DNA from 3 places in the Arthrobacter sp. J156 genome. Region 2 is predicted to be linked to each of the others. Evidence: riboswitches for the same ligand, from Rfam matches in the RefSeq annotation. Region 2 holds a riboswitch; each other region holds the start of a gene.
What was found. A riboswitch is a leader RNA that binds a small molecule or an ion and turns the genes downstream of it on or off. The one in region 2 is predicted to bind thiamine pyrophosphate.

Region 1 (10,248 bases), 1.3 Mb from region 2:
CAAGGAACCGTCGGTGGTGCGCAAGGGCTTCGCCGAGATCGCCCAGGCCAAGCCGGACGCCGTCTTCCGCCTCGCCCCCGGCATGCACCACCAGTGGAGCATCGAGGACCCGCTCTTCTTCAACGCCATGGTCCGCGCGTGGATCGAGCGCGGCGAGGCGCACCCCCGGCTGCGCGAACCGTAGCCCCCGGGGCCCCGGCGTCGTCCGGATTCAGGACGACGCCGGGGCCCGGCTTCACGGGGCCGGCCCGCCGGGTCAGCCGCGGCCGGCGGCTCCCGGGCCGACGGGGATCGTCGGCTGCAGGTACACGCTCGATCCCGACGCGGCGAACTCGCGGCTCTTGGCGTCCATGCCGGCCTGGATGGCCCCGGCGAGCTCCTCCTGCTCGGCAGCGCCGCCGAACTGCCGGCGGATGTCCTGGGAGATCCGCATCGAGCAGAACTTCGGCCCGCACATCGAGCAGAAATGCGCCGTCTTGGCCGGTTCGGCCGGCAGCGTCTCGTCGTGGAACGCCTCCGCCGTCGCCGGATCCAGTGACAAGGCGAACTGGTCCTTCCAACGGAACTCGAAGCGCGCCTTGGACAGGGCGTCGTCGCGCTCCCGGGCGCCCGGGTGGCCCTTGGCCAGGTCGGCAGCGTGCGCGGCGATCTTGTAGGTGATCACTCCCGTTTTGACGTCGTCCTTGTTGGGCAGGCCCAGATGCTCCTTCGGCGTGACGTAGCAGAGCATCGCCGTGCCGTAGCGGGCGATCTCCGTGGCCCCGATGGCGCTCGTGATGTGGTCGTAGCCCGGCGCGACATCCGTGACGAGCGGGCCGAGGGTGTAGAACGGGGCGCCGTCGCACAGCTCCTGCTGCCGCTCCACGTTCTCCCGCACGAGGTGCAGCGGCACGTGCCCGGGCCCCTCCACCATGACCTGGACGTCGAACTCCCACGCCCGCTTCGTCAGCTCGGCGAGGGTGTCCAGCTCGGCGAACTGGGCGGCGTCGTTCGCGTCCGCGATCGAGCCGGGCCGCAGGCCGTCGCCGAGCGAGAACGCGACGTCGTACCGGGCGAAGATCTCGCACAGCTCGTCGAAGCGCTCGTAGAGGAAGTTCTCGCGGTGGTGGGCCAGACACCAGCCGGCCATGATCGAGCCGCCGCGGGAGACGATCCCCGTGACCCGCTCGGCCGTCAACGGGACGTAGCGCAGCAGCACGCCGGCGTGGATGGTCATGTAGTCCACGCCCTGCTCGCACTGCTCGATCACGGTGTCCCGGAAGACGTCCCAGTCCAGCTTGGCCGCGTCTCCGCCGACCTTCTCGAGCGCCTGGTAGATGGGCACCGTGCCGATCGGGACCGGCGAATTGCGCAGGATCCACTCGCGCGTGGTGTGGATGTCGTCACCCGTGGAGAGGTCCATGACCGTGTCCGCGCCCCAGCGCGTGGCCCACTGCAGCTTGTCCACCTCCTCCGCGATCGAGCTCGTCACGGCAGAGTTGCCGATGTTCGCGTTGATCTTCACGAGGAACGCCTTGCCGATCACCATCGGCTCCGACTCCGGGTGGTTGACGTTCGCCGGCAGGATCGCCCGGCCCGCCGCGAGCTCGCTGCGCACGAGTTCCGGGTCGCAGCCCTCGCGCAGGGCCGCGTAGCGCATCTCCTCGGTGACGAGCCCGGCGCGGGCGTAGTGCATCTGCGTGACCCGCCGGCCCTCGATCGAGCGCCGCGGGACCGGGCGGACGCCCCTCCACTCGGCGGAGGCCGCGCCACGGCGCACGGCCGCCCGGCCGTCGTCGAGCAGCTCGCGGCCGCGCCCCGTGTACTCCTCTGTGTCGCCGCGGCCGGCGATCCACGCGGCGCGGAACGGGGGAAGCCCTTCGAGCGGGTCGCCGCCCGGGCCCGCGGTGCGGTAGACGTGAAGGGGCGGGTTCGGCGTCCCGTCGGGGGAGTCGTCGAGCTCGATCGCCGTGACCGGGACGCGCAGGCCCCGGCCGGGGTCCTCGAGGAACGCCGGGGAGTGCGCCGGATGCTGCTCGGAGGCACGGTGGATGGACGGGTTTTCTCTTGAATCGCTCACGGAGGAGCCCTCACTTCCTACGCCGGCATGACCCGGACAGGTTCGACGGTCGCAGGCGGCGTCAGCCCGATCTCAGCCCCTGCCGGGGCACCCGTGTGGACGGGCCCGAGCCTAGCGCGAAGTGGCCCCGGGCACCAAGTCGGTGCCGCCCCCAAGGCGGCACCGACATCGATTCCCGGCTCCGGCGTGCTCCGCGCCCGAGGGGGCATCGGCGTCGTGCCCCGGCTCCGGCGCGCCCCGTCGCCGCGCCGCCGTGGACGGAACGACGCCGGGGCCCGGCTCAGGCGGCGAGCCAGAGGTCGGGGCCGAAGACCTCGTAGTGGATGCTCGTGGCCGGGATGCCCGCGTCGATCGCCTGGGATCGGACGGCGCGCATAAACGGCAGCGGCCCGCACAGATACAGCGTCGCGTCCGCCGGAAGCTCGAGTCCGGAGAGGTCCATGAGGCCCTCCGCTGCCTCCCACTCGCCGGGGGCGCCCGTTGTGTCCTCGAGCCACAGCCTCAGCTCCGCGTTCGGCAGGGCCTCGACGGCGGAGCGCATCTGCGCCTGGAGCGACCAGCTGTCGGCGCGCTGTTCGGCGTGGAGGACCAGGACCCGGCGCTCGGAGGCCCCGGCCGCGAGGGCCTCGAGGGCGGAGGCGCTGGGTGTGCAGCCGATGCCTGCCGTGGCCAGGACGATCGGCGCGCCGCCGGCGTCGATCGTGAGGTCGCCGTAGGGATTCGAGAGCTCCACGACGTCGCCGATCCCCAGCCCGCGGTGCAGGAACGGGGAGACCTCGCCGCCCTCGTCGAGCTTGGCCGTGACGACGCGCTCGGTCCTCGAGGCGACGTTGCCGGAGAGCGTGTACTGGCGGCACTGCCGCACGCCGTCGGGCAGAGCCACGCGGATCGAGACGTACTGGCCCGGGAGGGCCTCCGTCACCGGGGTGTCGTCGGCCGGGGCGAAGCGGAACGTGGCCGATCCCCCGCCGGCGGCCTCCCGCGCCACGAGGCGCCACGGGGTCCACGCCTTGTCGTTCGCCTGCCGGGCGTAGAGGCCCTTCTCGAGCTTGATGAGCGCGTCGGCCATGAGCCAGTAGACCTCGGTCCAGGCTTCGGCGACCTCGGAGGTGACGGCATCCCCGAGGTCATCGGCGATCGCGGCGAAGAGGTGCTCGTAGACGATCGGGTACTGCTCCTCGACGATCCCGAGCGAGGCGTGCTTGTGGGCGATCCGCGACAGGACGGCCTCGGGCAGGGTGTCCGGGTGCTGCAGGAGATGCGTCGCGAAGGCCGCGATCGAGCCGGCGAGGGCCTTCTGCTGGGTCCCGTTCTTCTGGTTGGCGCGGCTGAAGAGCCCGTCGAGAAGTTCCGGGTGGGCGGCGAACAGGCCCGCGTAGAACTTCCGGGTGATCGCTCCGATGCGCTCGGCGATGACCGGCAGCGTGGCCTCGATGACGGGACGGGACTTCTCGGACAGCATGGCGTCTCCTCGCTGAAAGTGATTACTTGCATTGAGTATGCAAGTTTTATGATTCATTTCTACGCCTCGTAGAAGTTACTCGCAAGTCGGGCGGTCGCGTCAGGGGAAGGTGGGCAGCGGAAGCCGGACGAGGCGCGGATCCCGGGTGAGGTCCGCGATGGTGAGGGGATCGAGCTCCGCGTAGAAGGCCTCGCGCGCCCGGTTGAGCGCCCCGCGGAGGCGGCAGCCCGCGATCAGCGGGCACGCGTGGTCGCCGGAGGTGCAGTCCACGACGTCGGGCTGCTCGTCGAGGCTGCGCAGGAGGGAGCCGACGCTGAGCCCCAGGCCCGCCGGGGTGATCCGCGCCCCGCCCGTGCGCCCGCGCGCCACCTCGAGCGCGCCGCGCCGGCCGAGCTCGAGGACGGCCTTGCTGACGTGGTTGTAGGGGATGCCGATCGCCTCGGCGACGGCGCGGCTCGTGAGCTGCTCTCCCTCCCGGGAGCCGAGCAGCATCAGGATGCGCAGGCAGACGTCGCCGAAGGCGTTGAGCTTCACTCCCTCAGTGTCCCAGCCCGGGCGGGGTCAGCCCCAGATGAGCAGCTCGCCGGCTTCCGCCGCGGGCTCGGCAAAGGCCCACTCGCCACCCTCCGCGGCGGGCGGCGTGTAGGCCTGGACGACGGCGACCGCCCCGCCCTCGCTGTGCTCCGCGTTGGCGTGCACGGCGTCGCGGTCCTCCTCGAGCAGCGTGACGTCGGAGACGAGGGCGATCGCGGTGAAGCCCTCGCGCTGCTGCCCCAGGAGTTCGACGAGGTCGCCCATCATCGCCTCGGCGTCGATGTCCACTTCCGGATCGTCGTCGTCCGCCGGCGGCTGCACGGCGAGGAGGCGCAGCTCGCCCTCGGCTCCGTCCTGGGCCGCTTCCAGGGCGACCGCGAACGGCAGGAAGACCCCGTTGGCCTCGAGCTGCTCGCGGGCGACGCCGAGGGCCGTGCCCAGGACGCGGTTCAGCTGCAGGTGGGCCTCGGGGCCCAGCTCGGTGATGCGGTTCTCGCTCATGCGGTGCTCCTGACGATCTCGAGGACGGCGTCGCGGACGCGTTCCATGGTCTGGGGGTCCCTCGCCTCGCCGTTGTAGCGCAGGAAGGGCTCGGTGTTGGAGGGGCGGAGGTTGAACCAGAAGGAGCCGTCCGCCGCGGCGATCGTGGTTCCGTCGAGGCGTTCGACGACGGTGCCGGCGCCCTTGAGGCCCTCCGCGTCGAGGGCGATCGTTCCGCGGCCGCCGTTGCCGTCGTGGCCGGCGGCGAAGGCCCCGAGCACGCGGGCCACGGCCGCGTCCTTGTCTTCGATCCGCGAGTTCAGCTCGCCGGAGGCGAAGTAGGGCTCGTACTCCTCGGCCAGCGCCGAGAGCGGGCGCTCCTGCCCGCCCAGGGCCGCCAGGACGTGCATCGCCGCGAGCATGCCGGTGTCGGCATTGAAGAAGTCGCGGAAGTAGTAGTGGGCCGAGTGCTCGCCGCCGAACACGGCGCCCTCGGCCGCCATCACGGCCTTGATGAACGAGTGTCCCACCCGCGTGACCACGGGGCGTCCGCCGTCGTGCTCCACGAGCTCGGGCACCGCCCGGGAGGTGATCAGGTTGTGGATGACCACCGGGGCCTCCTCGCCCGCGGCCTTCGCGCGGGCGATTTCGCGGCGGGCCACGAGCGCGGTCACCGCCGAGGGCGAGACCGGGGCGCCGAGCTCGTCGATCACGAAGCAGCGGTCCGCGTCGCCGTCGAACGCCAGGCCGATGTCCGCCCCGTGCTCCACGACCGCGGCCTGCAGGTCCCGCAGGTTCTCCGGCTCCAGCGGGTTGGCCGGATGGTTCGGGAAGGTGCCGTCCAGCTCGAAGTACAGGGGCACGATCTCCAGCGGAAGACCCGGCAGCAGGGCGTCCCCGAGCACGGCCGGCGTCGTCATGCCCGCCATCCCGTTGCCGGCGTCGACGACGACCTTCAGCGGCCGGATGCCGGACAGGTCCACGAGCGAGCGCAGGTACGCGGCGTAGTCCGCGAGCACGTCGACGTCCCCGACCCGGCCCTGCGGGGCGTCCCCGGAGACCGGCAGGCCCTCGGCCAGGTAGGACTGGGCGACATCCCGGATCCGGTACAGGCCGGTATCGGAGGAGACCGGGACCGCGCCGGCCAGGGCCATCTTCATCCCGTTGTACTCGGCCGGGTTGTGGCTCGCGGTGAACACCACGCCCGCCGCGTCCAGGATCCCGCACGCGAAGTAGAGCTCGTCGGTGGAGATCAGCCCGAGCATCCGCACGTCGGCGCCCCGGTAGGCCGCCCCGCGCGCGAAGGCGCGGGAGAACGCCGGAGACGACGGACGCATGTCCCCGCCGACCAGCACCGTGGAACCGGCCAGGCCCAGGACGTCCACGAAGGCCGCGCCGACGGCCTCCACGCTCTCCTCGGTGATGGTCTCGCCCACGATCCCGCGCACGTCGTAGGCCTTGAAGGACTCGGAAAGATCAATCTCGCTCTGCACGGGTTCGAGCTTAGCCGCTGCCGGTGACGCTTCGGCCCCGCGGCCCGTGAGATGCCGGCTGAGTCCGACCGGCACCGCTCCTCCACAACGCCCCGGGACCCCGTCCCGCTCCACAGCCCCGGGCCGGCGGGCCGAAGCGTCGGCAGCGGCTGGAATACTGGGGCGCATGGTTGAGACGACGACGGGTACGGGACTTCGGGAGAGCGCGACGGCGGTGCTGCGCCGCCTCGTGGGGCGGGAGGACGCCGACTTCCACGACGGGCAGTTCGAGGCGATCGAGGCCCTCGTCGACGGGGGACGGCGGGCGCTCGTCGTGCAGCGCACCGGCTGGGGCAAGTCCGCCGTCTACTTCGTGGCGAGCCTGCTGCTGCGGGCCCGGGGGGCGGGGCCGACCCTCATCGTCAGCCCCCTGCTCGCGCTCATGCGGGACCAGGTGGCCGCCGCCGGGCGGGCGGGAGTCCGCGCCGAGGCCATCAACTCCGCCAACGCGCTCGAGTGGGGCGACGTCCTGGCCCGGCTCGACGCCGACGAGGTCGACGTCCTGCTCGTCTCGCCGGAACGCCTCAACAACCCGGCCTTCCGCGAGCGCCAGCTGCCGGAGCTGGTGCGCCGCATGGGCCTGCTGGTCATCGACGAGGCCCACTGCATCTCGGACTGGGGACACGACTTCCGGCCGGACTACCGGAGGATCAAGGACCTCATCGGCACCCTCGACGACGCCGTGCCGGTCCTCGCGACCACGGCCACGGCCAACGAGCGCGTCGTCCACGACATCGAGGAGCAGCTCGCCGTCGGCGGGGCCGACGTCTTCACCCTGCGCGGCCCGCTCGCGCGGCGCTCCCTGCGTCTGGGCGTGCTGCGGCTGCCGAGCCCGCGGGCACAGCTCGCCTGGCTCTTGAGCCACCTGTCCGAGCTGCCGGGCAGCGGCATCATCTACACGCTCACCGTGTCCGCGGCCGAGGACATCACGCGCCTGTTGCGCGAGGCCGGGCACGAGGTCCGCGCCTACACGGGCCGCTCCGACACCGAGGAGCGCGCGGCGTCCGAACAGGCGCTCAAGGACAACGAGGTCAAGGCGCTCGTGGCGACGAGCGCCCTGGGCATGGGCTTCGACAAGCCGGATCTCGGGTTCGTGGTCCACGTCGGCGCTCCGAGCTCGCCCGTGGCCTACTACCAGCAGGTCGGCCGTGCCGGCCGCGGGACGGACAACGCCGACGTCCTGCTCCTCCCGGGGCCGGAGGACCGCGAGATCTGGCGGTACTTCGCCACGTCGTCGATGCCGGACGAGCAGCGCGCGCACGCCGTGCTCGAGGAGCTCGGCTCGGCGCAGGGCGCGGTCTCCGTCCCCGCGCTCGAGGCCCGCGTGAACATCCGCCGCACGCCGCTCGAACTGCTTCTGAAGGTGCTCGCCGTCGACGGCGCCGTGGAACGGGTCCAAGGCGGCTGGATCCGGACGGGGGCCCCGTGGCACTACGACGCCGAGCGGTACGCCCGCGTCGCAGCGGCCCGCGTCGCGGAGCAGAACGCCATGCTCGACTACGAGAACACGACGTCCTGCCGCATGGAGTTCCTCGCCCGGGCCCTCGACGACCCGACGGCCGCCCCCTGCGGCCGGTGCGACAACTGCGCCGGCACCTGGTTCGGGGACTCCCTCGCGGAAGACGCCAAGGACAGCGCCCAGGCGGCCCTCGGCCGCGTCGGGACCGAGCTCGAGCCGCGGGCGATGTGGCCCGGGGGCATGGACCGCCTCGGCGTGCCGCTCAAGGGCAAGATCCCGGCCGGGGAGCAGATGGCGGCCGGCCGCGCGCTGGCCCGCCTCACCGACCTCGGATGGGGCGGCCGGCTGCGGACGCTGTTCGCGCCCGGGGCGGAGGACGCTCCCGCGGACGAGGCCCTCGTCCGGGCGTGCGTCGGCGTCCTGGCCGGGTGGGGATGGAGCGAGCGGCCCGTCGCCGTGGTCTCCATGCCGTCGAGGACGCGCCCGCTGCTCGTGCGGTCCGTGGCCGAGGGCCTGGCCGGGATCGGCCGGCTGCCCTACGCCGGGGAGCTGGCGTACGCCGACGAAGGACCGCGGGGCGAGGCGGGCGGCAACTCGGCCTTCCGGCTGGCCTCGGTCTGGGACCAGTTCGCCGTCCCGCCGGCGCTGGCGGAACGGCTCGCGGGGGCATCCGGCCCCGTGCTCCTCGTCGACGACCTCGCCGACAGCCGGTGGACGCTCACCGAGGCGGCCCGGACGCTGCGCCGGGCGGGCGCCCCGGGCGTCCTGCCGTTCGTCCTGGGCCTGGCCGGCTGAGCCCGCCCGGTTCGTCCGCGCGGCCTAGACTGGACGGCATGGAGACTACGCTGTGGGTTTTGGTGCCGCTGCTCCTCGTGGGTGGAGCCTGGTGGTGGATCAGCTCGCTGCGCAAGAAGAACTCCGCCGAGGTCGCCGGTTCCATCGGTCCGGACGCCGCGCGGGATGCGGCGTCCCGGCTGAACGCCGACCAGCACCGAGCCGTGTACCAGGCGATCGCCCGGGGGGACTTCATGGGGGCCGTCCGCGGCTACCGCGAGGCCACCGGCCAGGGCGTCAAGCAGTGCATCGTCGCCGTCCGCAGCCTTGAGGCGCACCCCCAGGTGCACGGTCAGGCGGGCGGCGGGGCCGGACCTCGCGGCGCCGACACCGCGGGCACGGCGGATCGGCTCGACCCCGCGTCCGACGCCGCCGGCTCCGGAGACGCCGCCCGGGCCGTCGAGCCTCCCGCCGACGGCCCGGGGACCAGCGGGGGAACCGAGGAGGATTCCGCCGAAAACAGGGAGGGCGGGACGTCCGGCGAGACGGGCGCACCCTCCGACGTCGACGAGACCGTACCCGCCCCGGCGCGCAACGTGCGGCGCAGCACGGGCGACTTCGACGGCGACTTCGTGGTCCCGGAGGAATGGTCGGAGAAGTTCGGCAGCGGCGCCGGCCGGACCACGTCGGTCTTCAAGATCACCGCCGAACGCAATGGTGAGTCCCACGAGTTCAGCTCCAACGAGCTGCCCCCGGCCGAGGGCGACCAGTTCCAGTCGCTGCTGCGCGACCACGACTTCGCCGGGGCCGCGGCGCTGTTCGCGGCGCACTCGGGCCTCGATGCCGCCGCGATCCAGAGGCTCCTCGAGTCGGCACCCGTCGACGGCCCGGCCTCCGCGGCCGGCCGCCACGTCTCGGACTTCAGCTTCGAGGGCGACGGCCCGTCCGGGCCGGTGCGCTTCAGCGCCGCCGACCTGCCGCCAGCCGACCGGGAGCTCTTCCTGGAGCACGTCAGCGCCGGACGGATGAATGACGCGGCCGAGATCGTCCACCGCAACACCGGCCTGCCGGTCGCGGTCGTCCTGCAGCTGCTCGACGCCTTCAACGGCTGACGCTCCACGGCGCTCGAGAAACGTGAAAACCCCCTCTGACGAGGGGGTTTTCAGCGGACACGGGGGGATTTGAACCCCCGGTCGAGTTTAACCCCGACCCTTCATTAGCAGTGAAGTCCATTCGGCCGCTCTGGCACGTGTCCAGCGCTGGTGAGAACCAGCCACTCAAGCCTACCGAAAGCGGGCGCGCCACACAAAAAGGCCGCCCCGGCGCTAGCGGTCGAGCATCCTCCAGAGGAATCCGTAGCTGAGTGCGAGCATCTCGGCCGTCTGGCGGTTGTCGCTCGCTCCGGCATGTCCGCCGTCGAGGGATTCGTGGTACCAGGCGTCATCCGCGCCGAGATCCTGCATCTTCGCGGCCATCTTCCGCGCCTGCACCGGCCCCACGCGGTCATCGCTCGTCGCGGTCCAGATCAGGGACGCCGGATACCGGGCGCCGTCCGGCAGTGGATCGTCCAGACGGTGTAGGGGCGAGAAGGTGCGCAGGAACTCCCAGTCACCGGGGACGTCGGGATCCCCGTATTCGGCGATCCAGGAATGCCCCGCCGACAGCCGCGTGTAGCGGCGCATGTCCAGGAGCGGAACCCCGCACGAGACCGCCCCGAAGAGCTCCGGGTAGCCCGTGATCATGTTGCCCATGAGCAGCCCGCCATTGCTCCGGCCCGTGGCCGCGAGGAGCCGCGGGCTCGTGACGCCGCGACGGACCAGGTCGCGGGCGATCGCCGCGAAGTCCTCGTAGGCGCGGTGGCGGTTCTCCCGCAGCGCCGCCCGGTGCCAGCCCGGGCCGTACTCGCCGCCGCCCCGGATGTTGGCCACGACGTAGACGCCTCCGCGCC
Region 2 (10,248 bases):
GCATCTTCGCCCGGCGCTCGGCCCTGCAGGCCCTCATCGTCACGACCTTCGGCGGGCTCGTGATGCTCCTGGGCCTCATCCTGCTCGGCGAGACGGCCGGGAGCTACCGCCTCTCCGAGATCATGGCCGACGCCGCGGCGCTCACCGCGCAGGGAACCGTCGTCGACGTCGCGATCCTGCTGATCCTCGTCGGCGCCGTGTCGAAGTCCGCGCTCGTTCCCTTCCACTTCTGGCTCCCCGGCGCCATGGCCGCGCCGACGCCGGTCTCCGCCTACCTGCACGCAGCGGCCATGGTCAAGGCCGGCGTCTACCTCGTGGCGCGCCTTGCGCCGGGCTTCTCCGAGACCGCGTACTGGCACGGCACGCTCCTCGTCCTCGGCCTCGCGACCATGCTCGTCGGCGGCTGGCGGGCGCTGCGCCAGCACGACATCAAGCTCGTGTTGGCCTACGGAACCGTCTCCCAGCTGGGCTTCCTCATGCTCGTCGTCGGCATCGGCACCGCCAACGCTGCCGTCGCCGGTCTCTCGATGATGCTCGCCCACGGCTTCTTCAAGGCCGCCCTGTTCCTCGTGGTCGGCATCATCGACCACAAGGCCGGAACCCGCGACCTGCGCGAGCTCTCCGGGCTCTGGCGGACGGCGCCCAAGCTGTTCGTCGTGACCCTCGTCAGCGCCGCCTCGATGGCCGGGCTGCCGCCCTTCTTCGGCTTCGTGGCCAAGGAGTCGGTGTTCGAGACGCTCCTCGACGGCGCCGCGAACGGCGATCCCGGCGGCACGTGGCTGCTCGTGGGCGTCGTGGCCGGCTCCATCCTGACCTTCGCCTACACGGCGCGCTTCGTCTGGGGGGGCTTCGCCTCCAAGCCCGGTGTGGCCCCCACGACGTTCAAGGCCGTCCCGTGGCTCTTCATGGCCTCGCCACTGCTCCTGTCGCTCGTCACGATCGCCACCGCCTTCACGCCCGCGCTGATCGAGGACGCGATCGCCCCCTACGCCGGACTGTTCGAGCCGGCCGGGCACCCCGTCCACTTGGCCCTGTGGCACGGCTTCACGCCCGCGCTGGGGCTCTCCGCCGTCGTCGTCGCCGTTGGCGTTCTGCTCTTCGCGGGCCGCGCCGCCGTGGCCCGGGCGCAGGACAAGCTCTACCCCCTGATCGACGCCGAGAAGAGCTACAAGCACATCCTGGGCGCGACGGACGAGATCGCGGTGTGGGTCACGGGGCGCACGCAGCGCGGCTCGCTCGCGTTCTACCTCATCGTCATCCTCATCGTGGGGCTGCTGGCCCCGGCCGTCGCCGGGATCGCGTTCGACGTGCCAACGCCGCAGCACATCGTCTGGTTCGACACCCCGGCGCAGCTCGTGATCGGGCTCGTCATGGTGGTCGGGTCGATCGCGGCGATCAAGGCGAACAAGCGCTTCCTGGCCGTGCTGATGGTCGGCGTCACGGGCTACGGCATGGCCATCATGTTCGCCCTCCAGGGCGCCCCCGACCTCGCCCTGACGCAGCTGCTCGTGGAGACGATCGTCCTCGTCGCCATGGTCCTGGCCCTGCGGACCCTGCCCGCCCCGCTGTGGACCACGAATCCCGCGGGCCACAAGGTACTGCGCGCGGCGATCGGCATCGCGTTCGGCGTCGTCATGGTCGGCATCGCGGCGACCGCCATGGCGTCCCGGACCGCCGACCCGATCTCGCTCATGCTGCCCGAGCTCGCCTACGTCGGCGGTGCCGGCGAGAACATCGTCAACGTCATCCTCGTGGACATCCGCGCGTGGGACACCTTCGGGGAGATCACCGTGCTCGCCGCGGCCGCGACCGGCGTCGCGAGCCTCATCTACGTCCGCGGGCGCGGGGACGACCGCCGGCGCACGGAGGACGTCGCGCCGGGCAGCGTGGACCGCGGCTCGGAACACCTGCACCACTCGACGCGGGCCACGGCCGCCCTCGCGATCGCCCGGCACTTCGCGGAGTCCGCGAAGGACGCCTGGCTCGTCGCGGGCCGGACGCTCGCGCCCGAGCGCCGCTCGATCATCTTCGAGGTCATCACCCGGCTCCTGTTCCACTCCATGATCCTGTTCTCCATCTACCTGCTGATCACCGGGCACAACACCCCCGGCGGCGGGTTCGCCGGCGGCCTCCTCGCCGGCCTGGCGCTCACGATCCGGTACCTGGCCGGCGGCCGCTTCGAGCTCGCCGAATCGACGCCCATCAGCCCGGGCACCCTCCTCGGCCTCGGCCTCGCGACCGCCTCTCTGTCCGCCGTCTTCCCGCTCTTCTTCGGAGGCCAGATCTTCCAGTCCGCAGCCCTCGAGTTCGCGCTCCCGCTCTTCGGCGAGCACAAGTTCGTCACCTCGACCTTCTTCGACATCGGCGTCTACCTCGTCGTCGTCGGCCTCGTCGTCGACGTCCTGCGCAGCCTCGGCGCCGAGATCGACGAGCGGTCCGAGGGCCGCAGCCCCGTGGTCGTCCACGAGGCGCCCGAGGGCAGTACGGAGGGGGTCGCCCGATGAGCGTCAACGTCGTCATGCTCCTCGTCATGGGCGTCCTGTTCGCCTGCGGCGTCTACCTGCTCCTCGAACGCAGCCTCACGCGCGTGCTCCTGGGCCTGGTCCTGATCAGCAACGGCGTGAACCTGCTGCTGCTCACGGCCGGCGGTCTGCCGGGCATGGCGCCGCTGTACGATTCCGCGATCGAGCCCGGCGCCTACTCCGACCCGCTGCCGCAGGCGCTCATCCTGACGGCGATCGTCATCACCTTCGCCGTCACGGCGTTCCTGTTGGCCATGATCTACCGTTCGTGGGTCATCGCCCGGCGCGACGAGGTCGTCGACGACGTCGAGGACCGCCGCGTTGCCGAGCAGTCCCACTTCGACTTCGAGGAGGACTCGGAGATCGAGGCCGACACGACTGAGTTCACCTCGGAGGACGACGACGCCGCGGCCCGGGCCAAGGCCGCCGTCGCCGCCGAGCGCCGCCAGGCCAGCGCCGAGGAAAGCGCCGGCACATCCGACGAGTCACGGAACAGGGAGGCCCGATGATCAGCGCCGTCTCGCTCGCCCCGCTCGCCGTCGCGCTGCCGATCCTCGGCGCCGCCGTGGCCTTCGTCCTGCGCCGGCACAAGCGCAGCCAGCGGGCCGTCACCATCTCGACCCTGACCCTCACCCTGCTCTTGGAGTGCTGGCTCCTGGCCGGGGCCTGGACCAACGGTGCGCAGGCCGTCCTGATCGGCGGCTGGGCTCCACCGTTTGGCATCTCCATGGTCGTCGACGAGTTCTCCGCGCTGATGCTCGTGGTCTCCACGGCGGTGAGCCTCGCGGTGCTCCTCTACGCGACCGCGCAGGGCATGGCCGACGGGGACGACGACGGGCCGATCTCCGTCTTCCACCCGACGTTCCTGATCCTCGTCGCGGGTGTCTCCAACGCCTTCCTCGCGGGCGACCTGTTCAACCTCTACGTGGGCTTCGAGATCCTGCTGACGGCCTCCTACGTCCTGCTGACCCTCGGCGGCACGACGGCGCGCATCCGCGCGGGCGTGACCTACGTCGTCGTCTCCGTGGTCTCCTCGATGCTGTTCCTGATCTCGATCGGCATGATCTACGGCGCCACGGGCACCGTGAACATGGCCGACCTCGGGGTCAAGCTGGGGCAGCTGGACGAGGGAACGCAGATGGTCCTGCACCTCATGCTGCTCGTCGCGTTCGGCATCAAGGCCGCGATCTTCCCGCTGTCCTTCTGGCTCCCGGACTCCTACCCGACGGCGCCCGCGCCCGTCACCGCCGTGTTCGCGGGCCTGCTGACCAAGGTCGGCGTCTACGCCCTCGTGCGCACCGAGACCCTCCTGTTCCCCGGGGACCGGATCAATTCGCTCCTGATGGTCGTCGCCCTCATGACCATGCTCGTGGGCATCCTCGGCGCGATCGCGCAGGCGGACATCAAGCGCATGCTCTCCTTCACGCTCACGAGCCATATCGGCTACATGGTGTTCGGGCTCGCGCTCGGCAACCTCGCCGCGCTCGGGGCGACCGTCTACTACGTCGCGCACCACATCATCGTGCAGACCTCGCTCTTCCTCGTCACGGGCCTGATCGAACGCCGCGCCGGGACCTCGAACGTGGACCGCCTCGGCTCGCTCGCCAAGCTCTCCCCGGTCCTCGCCGTGCTGTTCTTCATCCCGGCGATGAACTTGGCCAGCATCCCGCCGTTCTCCGGCTTCCTCGGCAAGCTCGGCCTCATGCAGGGCGGCGTCGAGCTCGGCACCCCGCTCGCGTGGGTCCTCCTCGCCGGTGCCGTGGCCACTTCGCTCCTGACCCTGCTCGCCGTCGCCCGCGTCTGGAACCGTGCGTTCTGGCGCAAGGCCGAGGATGCGGAGAACCCCGACCCGCTGCTGCTCGTCGGCGCCAAGGACGGGGGCCGCGTGACGACCTACAGCCACGTCGCGAACTTCCCGACGAGCCGCTACAGCGACCGCGGCGACACCCAGCTCCTGCCCCGGACCATGGTCGGCTCGACCGCCGCGCTCGTGGCGCTCGGACTCGCCCTGACCGTCTTCGCCGGACCGCTCTTCCAGCTCAGCGACCAGGCCGCCCGGCAGATGATGGAGCGCACGCCCTACATCGAGGCCGTGCTGGGACCCCAGGAGGGCACGCCATGAGCCGCACCCGCCCGTCCGGCCTCGGGACCCCGAGCCGCGGATCCGCCGCGAACCGCCGGCGCAAGCGCGCCCGCTTCCTCGTCGAGCTGCCCCTGCTTGTCTGGATGATGCTCGTCTGGGGGGCGCTGTGGCAGGACTTCTCCGCCGGCAACCTCGTCTTCGGCTTCCTGCTCTCGCTCGGCGTCGTCTCCGTGTTCCGGCTGCCGCCCGTGGAGCTCAGCGGCCGCTTCAACGTCTGGCAGGCGTTCCTGTTCGCCCTGCACTTCCTCAAGGACGTCGTCGCGGCGAGCTTCCAGGTCTTCGGCCTCGCGCTCTTCCGCGGGCAGAAGGTGCGCAGCGCCGTCGTCGGCATCACACTGCGCTGCCGCGAGGACCTGATGATGACCACCCTCGGCCACGTCCTCACGCTCATCCCCGGCTCGTTCGTCGTGGAGGTGGACCGGACGTCCGGGACCCTGTACCTGCACGTCATCGACGTCGACACCCCCGAGGAGGCCGAGCGCTTCCGCGCAGGCGTCCTGGACACGGAGGCGCGGCTGATCAAGGTGATGGGCACGCCCGAGGCCCTCGAGGCCCTGCGCCGAGAGGAGGCCCCCGCATGATCCTGACCACCGCCGCCTGGGTGTCCGCCCTCCTGCTGGCCGCCGCCGCCATGATGGCGATCGTGCGCATCGCGCGCGGTCCGTCGATCCTCGAGCGCGTGATCGCCCTCGACGTGCTGCTCGCGATCATCATGGCCGCGCTGTGCATCGACATGGCGCTCAACCACCACTTGAACCACGTGCCGTTCATCGCCGTGGCCTGCGTCGTCGGCTTCATCGGCTCGGTGACGGTCTCCCGCTACGTGACGGACCGGAGGAACTCCTGATGGACGCCGAGACGCTGCAGACCGTCCGCGACGCCGCCACGGCCCTGTGCCTCGTCGTGGGATCGCTCATGTCCTTCGCCGCCGGCCTGGGCATGCTGCGCTTCCCCGACCTGCTCTCCCGCATGCACGCCGGCACCAAGCCGCAGGTGCTGGGGCTCCTGCTGCTCCTGACCGCCGTCGGCCTGCAGGCCGATTCGCCGGCGGTGCTGCCCGTGCTCCTGCTCGCGTGGCTCTTCCAGCTGTTGACGGCGCCCGTGAGCGCCCACATGGTGGGGCGGGCGGGCTACCGCACCAAGCACCTCAAGCGCGAGACGCTCATCGTGGACGACCTGGACGAGGTCGTCGCCCGGGCCGCCAACGGCTCGCTGCCGGCGGGCGCGGCAGACCACGTGGCGGACACCGAGCGCTGAGCCCGGGCTAGACCTCGTCGGCGGTTTCCTGGAAGCGGCGCAACATGCGCTGCGTGCCGCGGTTGGCCATCACCTGGATCACCGCGGCCACGACGGCGGAGGCCACGGCGAAGCCGAGGGCCTGGCGCAGCGAGGCCTCGGCCTGGGCCTCGGCGTCGCCCGGCTTCGGCGGCTCCTCGCCGGTGATCCGCGTCCAGGCGGTGTCGAGGAGCTTGGCCCCGGCGAATCCGGCGCCGAGGGAAATCAGCGAGCCGACGATCTTCAGCAGTACGTTCACGTGCGCGGTCTCCGTCTCGAGGGGGTGATTACCCGCCCAGCATAGCGCGGGGCTAGACTGGGGCCACTGAAACACCAACGACAGGGGAGCGTTGGGCTCCGGCCGGTGGCCGGAACCCGTCAGAACGCTGAGAGTGCGCGCCGCGCAGACCCTCGAACCTGATCCGGCTAGTACCGGCGAAGGGAGTCGAGTTCTCAGGGATGCCGCGCGGCGGCACGCCCTCCCCTCCTTGATCCCAAGGAGGACACCTCTATGAGCACCGTGCAGTCTCCCGCACGCACCGGATGGCGCGTCGTCGACATCGTCGTCGCCGCCATCATCGCCGTCGCCTCCGGCGTCGTCTTCTTCGCCTGGAACACCTTCCACCACGCGCTGGACTTCCTGTTCCTGGCCTTCCCGCCCTCCTCGGCGCTGCTCGCGGGAATGTGGCTCTTCCCGGCCGTGCTCGGCGCGCTGGTGATCCGCAAGCCCGGGGCGGCCCTGTTCTGCGAGACCGTCGCCGCGGTCGTCTCGGCCTTCCTCGGTTCTCAGTACGGCTGGACCGTGCTCGTCTCCGGCCTCGTCCAGGGCCTGGGGGCGGAGCTCGTCGTCGCGGCGTTCCTGTACCGCCGCTGGGGGCTGCAGGTGGCCCTGCTCGCGGGCGCCGCGGCCGGCCTCTTCGGAGGCGTGAACGACGCGTTCGTCTTCAACTGGTTCCCGGAGTACACGGTGGTCATGAAGCTCGCCTACGTCGGTTTTATGACGATCTCCGGCGTCGTCATCGCGGGCCTGCTGTCCTGGCTCGCGACCCGGGCCCTGTCCCGGACGGGGGCGCTGTCCGCGCTGGCCTCGCGCAAGGCCGCGCAGGAGCCGGTGAACGGCTAGGCGGTGACGTCCCAGGCCGCCCGCGAGGCGGGGAGCACGACGCCGGGGCCGCACCCGGCGGCGGTCCGTGCGGCCGGGTGGGGGTGGCGTCATGCGGGACGCCACGCGCCCGCGGTGGCCGGGCTGGACCTGGACATCCGCCCGGGGGAGCGGATCCTGCTGGCCGGCCCCTCGGGCGCCGGCAAGTCGACGCTCCTGCACGCCCTGGCCGGCGTCCTGCACCAGGACGAGGACACCGAGGCCGAGGGTGAGCTGCTCGTCGACGGCGCCCCCGCGCACACGGTGCGCGGGCGGGCCGGGCTCATGCAGCAGGACCCCGAGACCCAGGTCGTGCAGGCCCGCGTCGGCGACGACGTCGCCTTCGGTGCCGAGAACCTCGCCGTCCCCGCGGAGCAGATCGCGCCGCGCGTGCGCGCGGCGCTGGCCGCCGTCGGACTCGACGTCCCCCTCACGCACCCGACCGCCCGGCTGTCCGGCGGCCAGAAGCAGCGCCTGGCCCTCGCCGGGATCCTCGCGATGCGCCCCGGGCTCGTGCTGCTGGACGAGCCCACCGCCAACCTGGACCCGGCCGGCGTGCTCGAGGTGCGCGACGCCGTCGTCCGGGCCCTCGACGCCTCCGGGGCGACGGCCGTGATCGTCGAGCACCGGCTCGAGGCCTGGGCCCCCCACGTGGACCGCGTCGTGGTCCTGGCCCCCGGTGGCGGAGTCGCCCACGCGGGAACGCCCGCCGAGCTCTTCGCCCCCGGCCCCGTGCGGGACGAGCTCGTCGCGGCGGGCGTCTGGGTGCCCGGATACGTCCCGCGGCTCCCGGCGCGGGAAGCGGCGCCGCCCGGCGGCGGGCTGTTGCGCGCCGAGGGCCTCGCCGTCGCCCGCGGCCGAACCCAGCCCGCCGCGCTGACCGGGGTGGAGCTAGGACTCGAGGCTGGCCGCGCCGTCTGCGTGACGGGGCCGAACGGCTCCGGCAAGTCGACGCTCGCGCTGACCCTGGCGGGGCTCCTGCCCGAGCGGGCCGGACACGTCGTGGCGAGCCCGGCGCTGCGCGGCGAGGCGGCCGGGGCGCGGCCCTACCAGTGGCGCGCCTCGGCCCTGATCGGACGCATCGGCACCGTGTTCCAGGAACCGGAGCACCAGTTCGTCACGGCCAGCGTGCGCGAGGAGCTCGAGTACGGGCCCCGCCACGCGCGCACCGCCGACGGCCGGGAGGAGCTCTTCAGCGAGGAGCAGATCGCCGAACGCGTGGACGCCCTGCTGCGGCGGCTACGGCTCGAGCACCTCGCGGACGCGAATCCGTTCACCCTCTCCGGCGGAGAGAAGCGCCGCCTCTCCGTCGCGACCGTGCTCGCCGCCGGCCCGGGCGTGCTGGTCCTCGACGAGCCGACCTTCGGCCAGGACGCGAACACGTGGGCGGAACTGGCGCTGCTCCTGCGCGAGCAGCTCGCGGAGGGGACTTCGGTGCTCGCCGTGACGCACGACGCCGACTTCGCCGACGCCGTCGGCGCCCGCGTCCTCGACGTCGCGGAGCTCGGGACCGGCCGCGACGCCGCGACGGGGTCCGCGAAAGACGGGGACGACGCCGGGGCACCCGGGCTGCTCGAACCCTCGGAAGCGGCCCGGGTGAGCTTCCTGGGCCGGGCCAATCCGCTCGCCAAGCTCGGCGCGGTGATGCTCGCGACCATCCCACTCATCGCGACGCTTGACATGGTCAGCGCGGGAATCATCGTCGCCGCGACGCTGCTGATGCTGCCCTTGAGCGGGATCGGGATCGCGGCCTTCCTGGCGCGGGCGTGGCCGCTGCTGATCGCCGGGCTGTTCGCGGCCTGGGGGACGGCGCTCGTCGGCAACGACTCCGGCGCCGTGCTGCTGGGGCTGGGGTGGTTCGACATCACCGAGGGCTCGCTCGAAGCGGGCATCGCGACGGGGCTGCGCGCCTTCGCCGTCGCCGTGCCGGCCGTCCTCGTGGTCTCCAGCACCGACCCCACCGATCTCGCCAACGCCCTCGCCCAGCAGGCCCGGCTGCCGCACCGCTTTGTCCTGGGGGCCCTCGCCGGCATGCGCCTGCTGGGGCTGCTCGTCGAGGAGTGGCAGACCCTGGGCATGGCCCGCCGGGCCCGCGGCGTCGGCTCCCGGGGCTCGCTCCGCCGTCGTCTGGCCGCGGACCTCGGCCAGATGTTCGGGCTCTTGGTGCAGTCGATCCGCCGCGCGTCCCGGTTGGCCGTCACGATGGAGGCCAAGGGCTTCGGGGGAGCCGAGCGCAGCTGGTCCCGTCCGGCGCGCTTCTCCCGGCGGGACCCCGTCGTACTGCTCGCCGGGCTCGCCCTCGGGGCCGGCGCGACGGCGGCCGCACTGGCCGCGGGGACGTGGAACCTGGTCTGGACCTGAGCGTGGCGACGGGACGACGGCTGCGGGAGAACCCGGCGTTCGTGCGGTTCTGGGCCGCGGCGGCGGCCTCCGACGCCGGCACCTACCTGACCACGGTGGCGCTGTCCGTCCTGGTGTTGGAGGTCCTCGGCGGTTCGGCCCAGGACCAGGGCCTCGTGGGCGCCTTCCGCTGGGCGCCCTACCTGTTGTTCGGCCTGGTCGCCGGGCTCTGGGTGGACCGCTGGCGGCGGCGCACCGTGCTGATCGCCGCCGACGTCGGCCGGGCCGTGGTCCTCGGCGCCCTGTGCCTGACGGGGCTGGCCGGCCCGGCCGGCCCGGCCGGCGCGCTGCCGGCCGTCTTCGGCCTGGTCTTCGCCTTCGGCGTGCTGGCCCTGCTCGCCGATGCGGCCCACCAGTCCTTCCTGCCGCAGATCGTCCCGAGGCCCCTCCTGGTCCGGGCCAACATGCGCCTGCAGCAGAGCGACACCGTGGCCCAGACCTCCGGAGGGGTGGTCGCGGGGACGCTCGTGACGTGGCTCGGGGCGCCGTTCGCGCTGCTGCTCGACGCCGCGAGCCACCTCCTCTCGGCCGCCGTCCTGTCCACGCTCCGCGACGGGGGCCGGGGCCGTCCGGAGGGCCCCGCGGTTCCCGTGCGCACCCGCATCGCCCAGGGGCTGCGCTGGATCTACCGGCATCCGCGGCTCGCGCCCCTGGCCTGGTGCACGCACGGGTGGTTCATCGGCTCGGCCATGATCGGGACCGTCCTGCCGGTGCTCGTGCTGCAGGAGCTCTCACTGGGCGCCCTCGGGCTCGGGCTGGTCATGAGC
Region 3 (10,248 bases), 600 kb from region 2:
GGCCGCGTTGGGAAAACGGCACGCCCGATCTCATCGGATTCCAGTATGCCGAATCGGGTATATGCGCGTTACGGAATTCAAGGAGGGCGGTGGTTTCGGAGCCCGACACGAGCGCCCGCGCGGCGCCGGAATGCTTCAGGAAGGCCGCGAACTCGGGGATCTCCACGTCGTCGGCACAGCAGATGACGCCGCCCTCGAGGCCCTCGCCCTGCAGGGCCGCAGCCGCCGGAGGTCCGTCCCACGCGCTGAAGCCGGACGCGAGCTGGGCGGGGCCGGGGCGGTGCTTTCGGACGTGCCCGCCGAGGTTCCCGAAGCGGTCCCACCAGCTCAGCGCAACGAAGCGCGCCCCGGCGTCGTGCTCCGGGCTCGAGGCGACCAGGGCGATCCCGGAGGTGCGCGCGATCTCGGCGAAGCGGGCCCTGAGCGCCCCGCCGGACGCGGTGGGATCCGGTGCGCAGAACAGCTCGGGGGTCACGAGCACGGCCGCGCCGTCGTACGCCGCGGCCTCCGCCCAGGCACGCACGAGGTCCAGGTTCTCCCGGGCGCTCGGACCGGGGGATCCGTGCGCGAGCCGGACGAGGGCCACGGGCCGCCTCCTGCCGTAGAGTGTCACGCGTGAACGCACCGGTCCCGCGCGGGGTTCCGTACCTGCATCGTAGCCTCCCCGGTTCTGCCCGGGGACCGCTCGCCTTCGCCCATCGCGGCTTCGCGCCGGACGGGGCGGAGAACACGATGGCCGCGTTCCGCGCCGCCGTCGAGCTGGGATTCCGTTACCTCGAGCTGGACGTGCGGACCAGCCGGGACGGCGTCCTCATGGTCTTCCACGACGAGACGCTCGAGCGCACCACGGACGGGTCGGGCCGGCTCGGCGACCACACGGCGGCGGAGCTCGGGGCTTTCCGGGTCGCCGGCACGGAGCCGATCCCCACCTTCGAGGAGCTCCTGGCCGCCTGGCCGGACGTGCACCTGAACGTGGACCTCAAGGACGCGGCCGGGGCGGAGCCGATGGCGCGCCTGATCGAGCAGTACGGGGCGCGGGACCGCGTGCTCGTGGCCTCCTTCTCCGACGCCCGCCGCCGCGCCGTCCAGCGGCGCGTGCCCGGACCCCTGGCCGCGAGCCCGGGAGCTCCGCTCGTCGCGGCCTTCACGCTGCTGTCCGCGCTGGGGCTGCAGCGGCTCCTGCGGCCGTGGCTGCGCGGCGTCGTGGCGCTGCAGGTGCCGGAGCGGTCCGGCCGCTTGCCCCTCGTGACGCCGCGCTTCCTGGCCCACGCGCATTCCGAGGGCCTGCACGTGCACGTGTGGGTCGTGGACGAGCCAGGCGACATGCGCCGGCTGATCGACCTCGGGGTCGACGGGATCATGACGGACCGGGCCGACCTCTTGGCGGGCGTCCTGGCCGAACGGGGAGCCTGGCCGCAGCGCTGACCCCGCCGGCGGGGTGGCGGCTATCCCAGGACCGGCTGGATGAGCTCTGCCAGGGGACGCAGGGTCAGGTGCGCGTAGCGCCGCAGCTCGTCCTCGTCCGCTCCGGAAAGGATCCGCATCCACGTCCCGTGCGCCTGCATCTTCCCGATCCTCAGGGCCGGTTCCACGTAGGGGCGCAGCTGCTCGACCGTGCCGTACTCCCGCCACTGCTCCAGGTAGGCCGTGACCACGCGCCGGATCCGCGGGTCCGACGGCGTCGTGCCGAGCTCCTCGCACATCGCGGCGATGGGCCGGCCGAGGCTGGAGAACGGGTGGGCCCAGTACGCGTCGCCGAGGTCCATGAAGCGCAGCGGCTCGTCCGGGGTGGAGGGCAGGAAGGTGTTGTTCCGGTGCAGGTCGTTGTGCTCCAGCGTCAAGGGCACGGGCCCGGCGGCGAGGTAATCGCACATCCCGTGGATGACGTCGAGCTGGCGGTGCAGGTCCTCCGCGTCGCGCGCGGGCAGGTGCAGGGGGTGCTCGGGAGGCATCGAGGCATGCAGGACCAGTTGCTCGTCGATGTAGGCGGGCAGCCAGGCCGGGTCCATGTGCAGAAGCCCCGCGTCGAACAGCGTGTCGCCGAAGGGGACGAGCTCGAGCTGGAGCCTCGCGAAGTCGCACACGAGGCGGACCCACAGCTGGTAGTCCGTGCTCGGCAGGGACGTCAGCGTGTCGCCGTAGTCGGGGGAGATCATCCAGCCGCGGGCCGGTTCGATCGCGAGCGGCATGACGAGCTGCTCGGGCGCCAGGTTGGCTGCCGTCGCCGTGACCGAGGCCTCGCCCTGCTGGCCCGGGTTGTTCGCCTTGAAGTACAGCCGCCCGTGGTCGGTGGGGACCACGATCTGCGTGGACCAGAGCCGGATCCGCTTCTGCTCCAGGGGGCCGGTCTGGGCCAGCGAGTAGGTGTCCAGGACCATGGAGATCCATTCCCGGACCCCGGCCTGCCACTGCTCGGAGGCCCACTCCCGGTTCCACTCTGCCACCGGGCCATCCTACCGGTGCGCGGGTGGGGCCGCCGCCGGGCTCAGCCGAGCTTGCTGGGCTCGGTGCCCGTGTCCTCCGGGGCGTCGGTGGGCTCCGTGCCGCGGACGCGGGCGATCGCGGTCATGGCGTGGAAGACGAGCAGCGTGGCGGCGGTGCCGAGCGCGATCCCGCCGAACTTCATGCCGCCGACCTCGAGGGACTCGCTGCCCATGGCGATCGCGATGATCAGTCCGGTGCCGGCGGTCATGAGGTTGATGGGGTTGGAGAAGTTGACCTGGTTCTGCACCCACAGGCGGGCGCCGATGATGCCGATCATGCCGTACAGGACGATCCCCGCGCCGCCGCTGACGCCCTGCGGGATGGTGTTGATGACGGCGCCGAACTGCGGCAGGAAGGACACCAGGATGGCCACGGTCCCGGCGACCCAGTAGGCGGCGGTGGAGTAGACGCGGGAGGAGGCCATGACCCCGATGTTCTCCGCATAGGTCGTGGTGCCGGAGCCGCCGCCGACGCCGGCCAGGACGGTCGCGGCGCCGTCGGCCATCAGGGCGCGGCCGTTGACGCCGTCCAGGTTGCGCCGGGTCATCAGGCCCACGGTCTTGACGTGGCCGATGTTCTCGGCGACCAGGACGAACACCACGGGCAGGAACAGGACCATCACGTCCAGGTGGAACGCGGGCAGGGCGAACGGCGGCAGGCCCAGCCAGGACGCGTCGCCGACCTTCGAGAAGTCCACCTGGCCCTGGGCGAGGGCCACGAGGTAGCCGACGACGATGCCGAGCAGGATGGACAGGCGCCCCAGCAGGCCGCGGAAGAGCACGGCGGAGACGACGATCGCCGCGACGGTCGTGAACGTGGTGAGCGTGAACTCCTTCATCGCGGGGAAGGTCGTGGAGGCCAGGTTCAGGCCGATGAGCGCCACGATCGTGCCCATGACGACGGGGGGCATGAAGGCGTGGATCCACCCCGTGCCGGCCCTTTGGACCACGAGGCCCACGAGGAACAGCGCCGCGCCGGCCACCACGATCCCGCCGAGCGCCCCGGCCATGCCGTGCGCGCTCATGGAGGCCGTGACGGGGGCGATGAACGCGAAGGAGGAGCCGAGGTAGCTCGGCACGCGCCCGGCGGTGACCACCAGGAAGAGCAGGGTGCCGATGCCGGAGAACAGCAGGGTCGTGGTGACCGGGAACCCGGTGATGGTCGGCACGAGCACGGTGGCGCCGAACATCGCCATGACGTGCTGCACGCCGATTCCGGCGGTCTGGAACCAGCCGAGCCGCTCGTCGGGCGCCACGACCGTGCCGGGGCGGATGGTGCGCCCGTCGCCGTGGAGCGTCCAGCCGAGGCCGAGCGGGTGCCGCGGCGGCGCGTCGGTGCGGGGGGTGGGGGCGGGCTGGCCGGGCGTCGTGCTGCTCATGGGGCTCTTCCGGTTCGGTGCGGGCAGGGCGCGGCGCCGTGCGGCCGCGCCCCCACGGCATCCTACTCGGCGCCGGCCCGCACCGCCCGTGACGTGTCGGCGAAGGCGGCCCCGGCCCCGCCGGGGTCCCCGTCCGCCGTCGTCTGGGCGAAGAAGAGCAGCTCGTGCCGCGAGGATTCGTCGAACGCGTACCGCATCGCGGCGAGCTCGTCCGGGCGGGCCCGGGCAGCAGTGAGCTCGACGATCGCGATCGCGTCCCGCGTGGCCGCGTCGAACTCCGGGGAGGAATAGGTCGCGAGCCAGTCTCCGTAGGGGTGGTCCGGGTGCGCGGCCCCCGCGAGGCGCGAGCCCACGTCCTGGTAGAGCCAGTAGCAGGGCAGGATCGCGGCGACGAGCTCGGGGTAGCCGCGCCCGGAGGCGGTGAGGTGGTTCAGGTAGGCGGCCGTCGTCGCGGTGGGCGCGGGCAGCTCCGCGCCGCCGAGCCGCGTGCGGTGCAGGACCAGCTCCTCCTCGAGGCACGCGTGCGCTCCCGCGGCCCAGAAGCGCTGCTCCCGGGGGTTCGGGGCGAGTTCGGAGGCCCGGGAGAGGACCTGCGCGTAGGTGCGCAGGTACAGGGCGTCCTGGGCCAGGTAGTGCTCGAAGTCGGTGCGGTCCAGCGTCCCGTCCTTGAGCCCGCGGATGAACGCGAGCCGGTCGATGCCCGCGCGCAGGCCGGCGATCCCGTCCCACCACGTGGACAGGAGCGCGTCCGTGGACGGGGGCCGCTGCCCGGCCCAGAGGGCGCCGAGGTGGTCCACGGGCCCGTGCCCGCCGCCGACGTCGAGCCGGTCCGCCCCGCGCAGGGCCCCCTCGAGCCACGGCTTGGCCAGCCGCAGGGCGTCGGTCCAGGACCCGGTGCGGGCGAAGAGCGTGGCGAGGGCGGAGGAGAGCGAGCACCCGGTGCCGTGCGTGTTGGCGGTGTCGACGCGCACGCCGTCGAGCTCCAGCAGGACCCCGTCGGCGCCCACGAGCGCGTCGCGGCAGCGCCCGTCCGCGGCGAGGTGACCGCCCTTGGCGAGCACCAGGACGCCGTGCCGCGCGGCGAGCCGTTGCGCCTGGTCCAGGACCTCGTCCCACGTGGGGGCGGGGGCGCTGCCCGTGAGGACGGCGAGCTCGGGCACGTTGGGGGTGACGACGTCGGCGAGCGGCAGCAGGGCGTGCAGCGCCGCCTCCGCGTCGGCGTCGAGCAGCCGGTCGCCGCTCGTGGCGACCATCACCGGATCCAGGACGACGCCGGTGCCCCGCCGCCCGCCCGGACCCGCGGCTTCGGTGCCGTCCCTGGCGACGGGGGCTCCGGCGTCGTCCCCGGGGGCGCCCCCGCGCAGGGCGCGCAGCCAGGCGGCGACGGTGTCGATGAGCTCCGCGGAGGCGAGCATGCCGATCTTCACGGCGTCGATCCGGACGTCGGAGGAGACCGAGGCGAGCTGCTCGGCGAGGAACGCGGCGGGCGGGACGTGGACGCCGGTGACGCCGCGCGTGTTCTGCGCGGTGAGCGCGGTGACGGCGGCCATGCCGTAGCCGCCGCACGCGGCGATCGACTTCAGGTCGGCCTGGATGCCGGCGCCGCCGGACGGGTCGGAGCCGGCGACGGAGAGGATGTTGGGGACGCTCATGCGCTTGCCTCCCCGGGGTGGGTGACGGCCGCCCACTCGGCGGCCAGGGAACGGGCCGCGGCCTCCGGATCCCCGGCGGCGCACACCGCCCGGACGATCGCCATCCCGGCGGCCCCGGCGGCGTGGACGGCCGCGGCGTCGCCGTGGGCCAGCCCGCCGATCGCGACGCACGGCAGCGGGGCCCGGGCCGTGAGCGCGGCCAGGCCCTCGAAGCCGAGCGGTTCCGGGTGGTCCTTCTTGGTGGGCGTGGGGCGGACGGCCCCCGTGCCCAGGTAGCTCACGGTCCCCTCCGGCAGGGCGGCGACGGCCTCGAACTGGGCGGTCCGCGACGCGCTGAGGCCCAGGATCGCGGCGGGCCCGATCAGGCGGCGCACGGCGTCGGCGGGCAGGTCCGATTGGCCGATGTGCATGCCGTCGACGACGGCTCCGGCGTCCCGCGCGGCGAGGAAGACGTCCACCCGGTCGTTGACGATCAGGGCCGCTCGCCCGGCGGTGTGCCGGGCCGTGGCGAGGACCAGGGCCAAGAAGTCCCGGGCGGGGACGTCCTTGCAGCGCAGCTGGACCATGTCCACGCCGCCGGCGACGGCCGCGGCGACGACCTCCGGCAGCGGGCGCCCGGCCGTGCTGGCCGAGTCGGCGACGAGGTAGGTGCCCAGGCGGAAGGAGCCGTGGTGGAACACGGCGTTCTGCGCGGCGCTCATCGCACGGCTCCCGCGGAGGCGAGCCGCTCCGGCGTCGTTCCCGCCAGCGCGTCGAGGAAGGCGGGGGCGAACGTCCCCGGGCCGCCCGCCGTCGCCGCGGCGTCCTCCGCCGCGGCCGAGTACCAGGCGTGCGCTGCCGCGGTGGCCTGGAGCGGGTCGCCGTGGGAGGCGACGCAGGCGGCGACGAGCGCGCCGAGGGCGCAGCCGCCCCCGGTGACGCGGGTGAGCAGCTCGCTGCCGCCGTGGACGTGCAGCGTCCCGCCCGGTCCCGTGACCAGGTCGACGGGGCCGGAGACGGCGACGACGGCGCCCGTGCGTTCGCTGAGCGCGCGGGCGGCGGGCAGGGCGGCTTCGACGGCGTCCGTGGAGTCGACGCCGCGACCGCCGGCCCCGCTGCCGGCCAGGGCCATGATCTCCGAGGCGTTGCCGCGGATCACCGCGGGGTTCAGCTCCAGGAGCAAGTGGGCGAAGTCGGTGCGCAGGGCGAGGGGGCCGACGGCGACGGGGTCCAGGACCCACGGCGTGCCGTACTCGTGGGCGGCGCGGGCGGCCTCCATCATGGCCTCGCGCTGCTCCCGGTGCGGGGTGCCGAGGTTCACCAGGACGGCGGAGGCGATCCGCGCGAAGTCGCCGGCCTCGCCGGGCACGTCGACCATGGCGGGCGCGGCGCCGGCGGCGAGCAGGACGTTGGCGGTGAAGTTGGTGACCACGGCGTTGGTCAGGCACTGCACCAGGGGGGTGGCGGAGCGCAGGCGCTCCAGGACGGTGCCGGGCGCGCCGGCGTCTTGCTGAAGATGCGTGGGCGCACGGTGGTCCATGAGCGACATCCCTCCGCTAGTACGAACTAGATCAGGTGTGTACGGGTGTGTTCTCAGTCCGCGCGGCGGACACCCCGAGTCACTGCTGGCGAGCCTACCCGGCGGGCAGCGGGGGAGCCAGCCCGGGCCCGAGCAGGTGGCGGTCCTGGTGCAGCAGGTTCGGGAACAGGTCCGGCAAGTGCTGCCGGGCGTGCCGGAGCCATTCGGACTCGATCATCTAGGGCTGCCAGAGGCCCAGACTCGTCCAGTCATCGGGCACTCCGATGGATCGAGGGGTCACGTATCCGACTCGAGGGAACGAGCCAATGAGTTCGACGACGCGGCCGGCCCAGGCGCTGTTCGGATCGATCGTACGGAGCAGGTAGGCCATCACGGCCAGGACGTTGTACAGGCCAAAGACCTGCTTGGAGGACTCCTCATCCCTGAGGTGGTCCAGGAGGGGAACTTGCCCTTTGCCGGGCCGCTTCGGAGCGGTGACCAGCTTGCGGTTGAAGATCCGCGCGTGGTGGGCCGCTACGTTTCTCACGTAGTTCAGGCTCGCGATCCGGGTGGTCCATTGCTCGTGCCGGCTCGGCAGCGATGCTCCGGTTTCCGGGTCCATCTGGGGGTCCGTGAAGGCCGCGACGAACGTGCCGGGCTCGAGATGGGCGAAGGCGGAGCGGCGGCCCAGCACGTACCCGATCTGCATGCGGAGCGAGACCTCAATCCTCTCGATCCCCTCCAGGATCAGCATCCGCAGCCGCCGTTCGAAGTCGATGAGCGCCGCGGCGTCCCCGATGGATGTGCCGGGCCGGTAGTGGTTCAGGACCCTCACCCGTGCACGGCCGTCATCGTCCACATACGTCTCCGAAGCGCGGAACGGATAGAGGTAGCCGGTCAGCCGGTAGTATCCGACCTGGCGCGGCAGTTGCGCACCGCTGCTGCCCTCAGGGATCCCGACACCGCGAGAGGCAAGTTTTGCGACCTGGTCCTCGACCGAAAGCCACTGCTTGGTGTACTCAGCCAATGGTCCTCCGGTTAAAGAAAATCAGCCCGAGCCGTGAGGCGAGCGGGCTGATCATGATGAGGAAACCATACCACGCACTCCCCCTGGAACGATCGGAGTGAATGGCGGGCATCTGGCCGAGAGCGAACTCGATCGTCGGCGGAATCCAGCCGCTCTTGCCGCCCCGGCGCCGGGATGCTGGGATGGGGGCATGAAGGCATCGTGGGGGGACCGCCGGCGCATGATCGCCGGGGCGGCGTTGTTGGGGCTGGCGTTGGCCGGCTGTTCGGGGGACGGTGGCGGAGGCGCCGCGGCCGCGCCCAGTGGCACGGTGCTGCTGGAGGACTCCGGGATGAAGCTCCTGGCCCTGGCCGAGGAGCCGGACGCGCACATGGACGCGCTCCTGCAGGGCAACCTCGCGGTCGACGAGGGCGGGTGTGCCGTCGTCGCCCCCCGCGACGGCTCGGGCCCCGTGCTGGTGGTGTTCCCGCACGGGACCACCCTGGAGGCCGGCGTGGTGCAGGTCCCCGGGAAGAAGCAGCTCGGCCTCGGCGACCTCATCTCCCTCGGCGGCGGCATCATGCCCCTGGACGGCGAACGGCCCCGCGACTGCACGGGCGGCGACGTCTTCTGGGGCAGCCAGCCGTAGCCCGGCATGCCGCCCGTCATGCGGCCGGCGGCCGTACCGCGGGGTAACCCGAGGCGCTAAGGTCGGGGCATGGGACTTTTCTCTCGCGGCAAGCCGCGCCCTCCGGCCGACGTCGCGCCGGACCAGGAGCAGGACGACGCCGGACGGGGCGCCGAGGCGGGCGCCCCGCACGTCCCCGGCGTCGCCGAGACCGTCGCCCGGCTGCGCGACTCCAGCCACTCCCGCCTGATGCACACGCGCCGCCACCGCGCCGCGCAGCTGCGCAGCCTCGAGCGGATGCTCGAGGCGCACGAGGAGGACATCCTCGCCGCGCTCGCCGAGGACCTCGGCAAGCCCGCGATCGAGGCGAAGCTGACCGAGCTGGACCTGCTGCGCAGCGAGATCGACCACGCCCAGCTCTACCTCACCGAGTGGATGGCGGCCCGCCACGTCCGCGCCCCGCTGTCCATGCAGCCCGCCACCGCCAAGGTGGAGCCCCAGCCCAAGGGCCTCGTGCTGATCCTGGGACCGTGGAACTACCCGCTGCAGCTGCTGCTCTGCCCAATGGTCGCCGCGCTCGCCGCCGGCAACTGCGTGGTCCTCAAGCCCTCCGAGCAGGCCCCCGCAACGTCCGCGCTGATGGCCCGCCTCATCCCGTTGTTCCTGGACCCGCGGGCCGTCGCCGTCGTCGAGGGCGGTGCCGAGGCCAGCCAGGCCCTGCTCGCCGAGCCGTGGGACCACATCTTCTACACCGGCGGGGAACGCGTCGGGAAGATCGTCGCCCGGGCCGCCGCCGAGCACCTCACCCCCGTGACGCTCGAGCTCGGCGGCAAGAGCCCCGCCGTCGTCGTCGACGGCAACGTGCCCGCGATCGCGCGACGGATCGCCTTCGGCAAGTTCATGAACGCCGGCCAGACCTGCATCGCGCCGGACTACGTCCTCGCCGTCGGCCCCGCCGCGGACGCCCTCGAGAAGCAGCTGGCGAAGGCCGTGACGTCCTTCTACGGGCGCAACCCGGCCAAGAGCTCCGACTACGGGCGGATCGTCAACGACGCCGCGTTCCGCCGCCTCAACCGCTTCCTCGACGACGCCCACGCCGACCCCGGAACCACCGTGACCGGCGGCACCGTGGACCCGATCGAACGCTACATCGAGCCCACCCTCCTGACCGGGGTCCCCGCGGACGCGCCCGTGATGCAGGAGGAGATCTTCGGCCCGATCCTGCCGATCCTCCGCGTGGACTCCTTCGACGCGGCGGTGCGGTTCGTCAATTCCCGCCCCACGCCGCTGGCGGCCTACCTGTTCAGCGAGAAGCCGCGCCTGCAGACGGCCTTCGAGGACCAGGTGCGGGCGGGGGCGATCGGGCTCAACGTCTGCAACCTGCACGCCGGCGTCCTGGGGTTGCCGTTCGGCGGCGCGGGCGCCTCGGGGATGGGCAACTACCGCGGCCGCTACGGCTTCGAAACGTTCAGCCAGCAGCGCCCCGTGCTCTCCAAGACGGCCATGGTGGACACGCTCAAGGCCGTCTACCCGCCGCATGGCTGGGCCAAGTCAAAGCTCCTCCGGGACCTCCTGTAGCGTCGGGGCCGGCATTTCCCACCG

Region 1: linked by a shared signal. The riboswitch ahead of thiC (phosphomethylpyrimidine synthase ThiC) and the one ahead of AC0QR5_RS09650 (ECF transporter S component) in region 2 are both predicted to bind thiamine pyrophosphate.
Region 3: linked by a shared signal. The riboswitch ahead of thiM (hydroxyethylthiazole kinase) and the one ahead of AC0QR5_RS09650 (ECF transporter S component) in region 2 are both predicted to bind thiamine pyrophosphate.

The regions. Positions count from the first base shown of each region.
Region 1 covers NZ_CM149650.1:3,383,920-3,394,167, forward strand. Annotated here, with positions in the region: gene AC0QR5_RS15725 (alpha/beta fold hydrolase) at 1-184, shown strand, start outside; gene thiC (phosphomethylpyrimidine synthase ThiC) at 257-2,059, opposite strand; TPP riboswitch at 2,057-2,164, opposite strand; gene AC0QR5_RS15735 (globin domain-containing protein) at 2,340-3,521, opposite strand; gene AC0QR5_RS15740 (RrF2 family transcriptional regulator) at 3,621-4,055, opposite strand; gene AC0QR5_RS15745 (hypothetical protein) at 4,083-4,556, opposite strand; gene AC0QR5_RS15750 (phosphomannomutase/phosphoglucomutase) at 4,553-6,028, opposite strand; gene AC0QR5_RS15755 (RecQ family ATP-dependent DNA helicase) at 6,195-8,321, shown strand; gene AC0QR5_RS15760 (hypothetical protein) at 8,360-9,412, shown strand; tRNA gene AC0QR5_RS15765 (tRNA-Ser) at 9,467-9,555, opposite strand; gene AC0QR5_RS15770 (prolyl oligopeptidase family serine peptidase) at 9,626-10,248, opposite strand, start outside.
Region 2 covers NZ_CM149650.1:2,118,014-2,128,261, reverse strand. Annotated here, with positions in the region: gene AC0QR5_RS09685 (Na+/H+ antiporter subunit A) at 1-2,504, shown strand, start outside; gene AC0QR5_RS09680 (Na(+)/H(+) antiporter subunit C) at 2,501-3,031, shown strand; gene AC0QR5_RS09675 (Na+/H+ antiporter subunit D) at 3,031-4,644, shown strand; gene AC0QR5_RS09670 (Na+/H+ antiporter subunit E) at 4,749-5,246, shown strand; gene AC0QR5_RS09665 (MrpF/PhaF family protein) at 5,243-5,512, shown strand; gene mnhG (monovalent cation/H(+) antiporter subunit G) at 5,512-5,922, shown strand; gene AC0QR5_RS09655 (DUF4235 domain-containing protein) at 5,930-6,199, opposite strand; TPP riboswitch at 6,272-6,401, shown strand; gene AC0QR5_RS09650 (ECF transporter S component) at 6,452-7,063, shown strand; gene AC0QR5_RS09645 (ATP-binding cassette domain-containing protein) at 7,067-9,442, shown strand; gene AC0QR5_RS09640 (MFS transporter) at 9,445-10,248, shown strand, end outside.
Region 3 covers NZ_CM149650.1:2,722,899-2,733,146, forward strand. Annotated here, with positions in the region: gene AC0QR5_RS12540 (nitrilase-related carbon-nitrogen hydrolase) at 1-586, opposite strand, end outside; gene AC0QR5_RS12545 (glycerophosphodiester phosphodiesterase family protein) at 616-1,425, shown strand; gene AC0QR5_RS12550 (aminoglycoside phosphotransferase family protein) at 1,446-2,444, opposite strand; gene AC0QR5_RS12555 (uracil-xanthine permease family protein) at 2,486-3,862, opposite strand; gene AC0QR5_RS12560 (PfkB family carbohydrate kinase) at 3,925-5,514, opposite strand; gene thiE (thiamine phosphate synthase) at 5,511-6,215, opposite strand; gene thiM (hydroxyethylthiazole kinase) at 6,212-7,033, opposite strand; TPP riboswitch at 7,025-7,120, opposite strand; gene AC0QR5_RS12575 (hypothetical protein) at 7,128-7,250, opposite strand; gene AC0QR5_RS12580 (Abi family protein) at 7,251-8,039, opposite strand; gene AC0QR5_RS12585 (hypothetical protein) at 8,230-8,667, shown strand; gene AC0QR5_RS12590 (aldehyde dehydrogenase family protein) at 8,737-10,224, shown strand.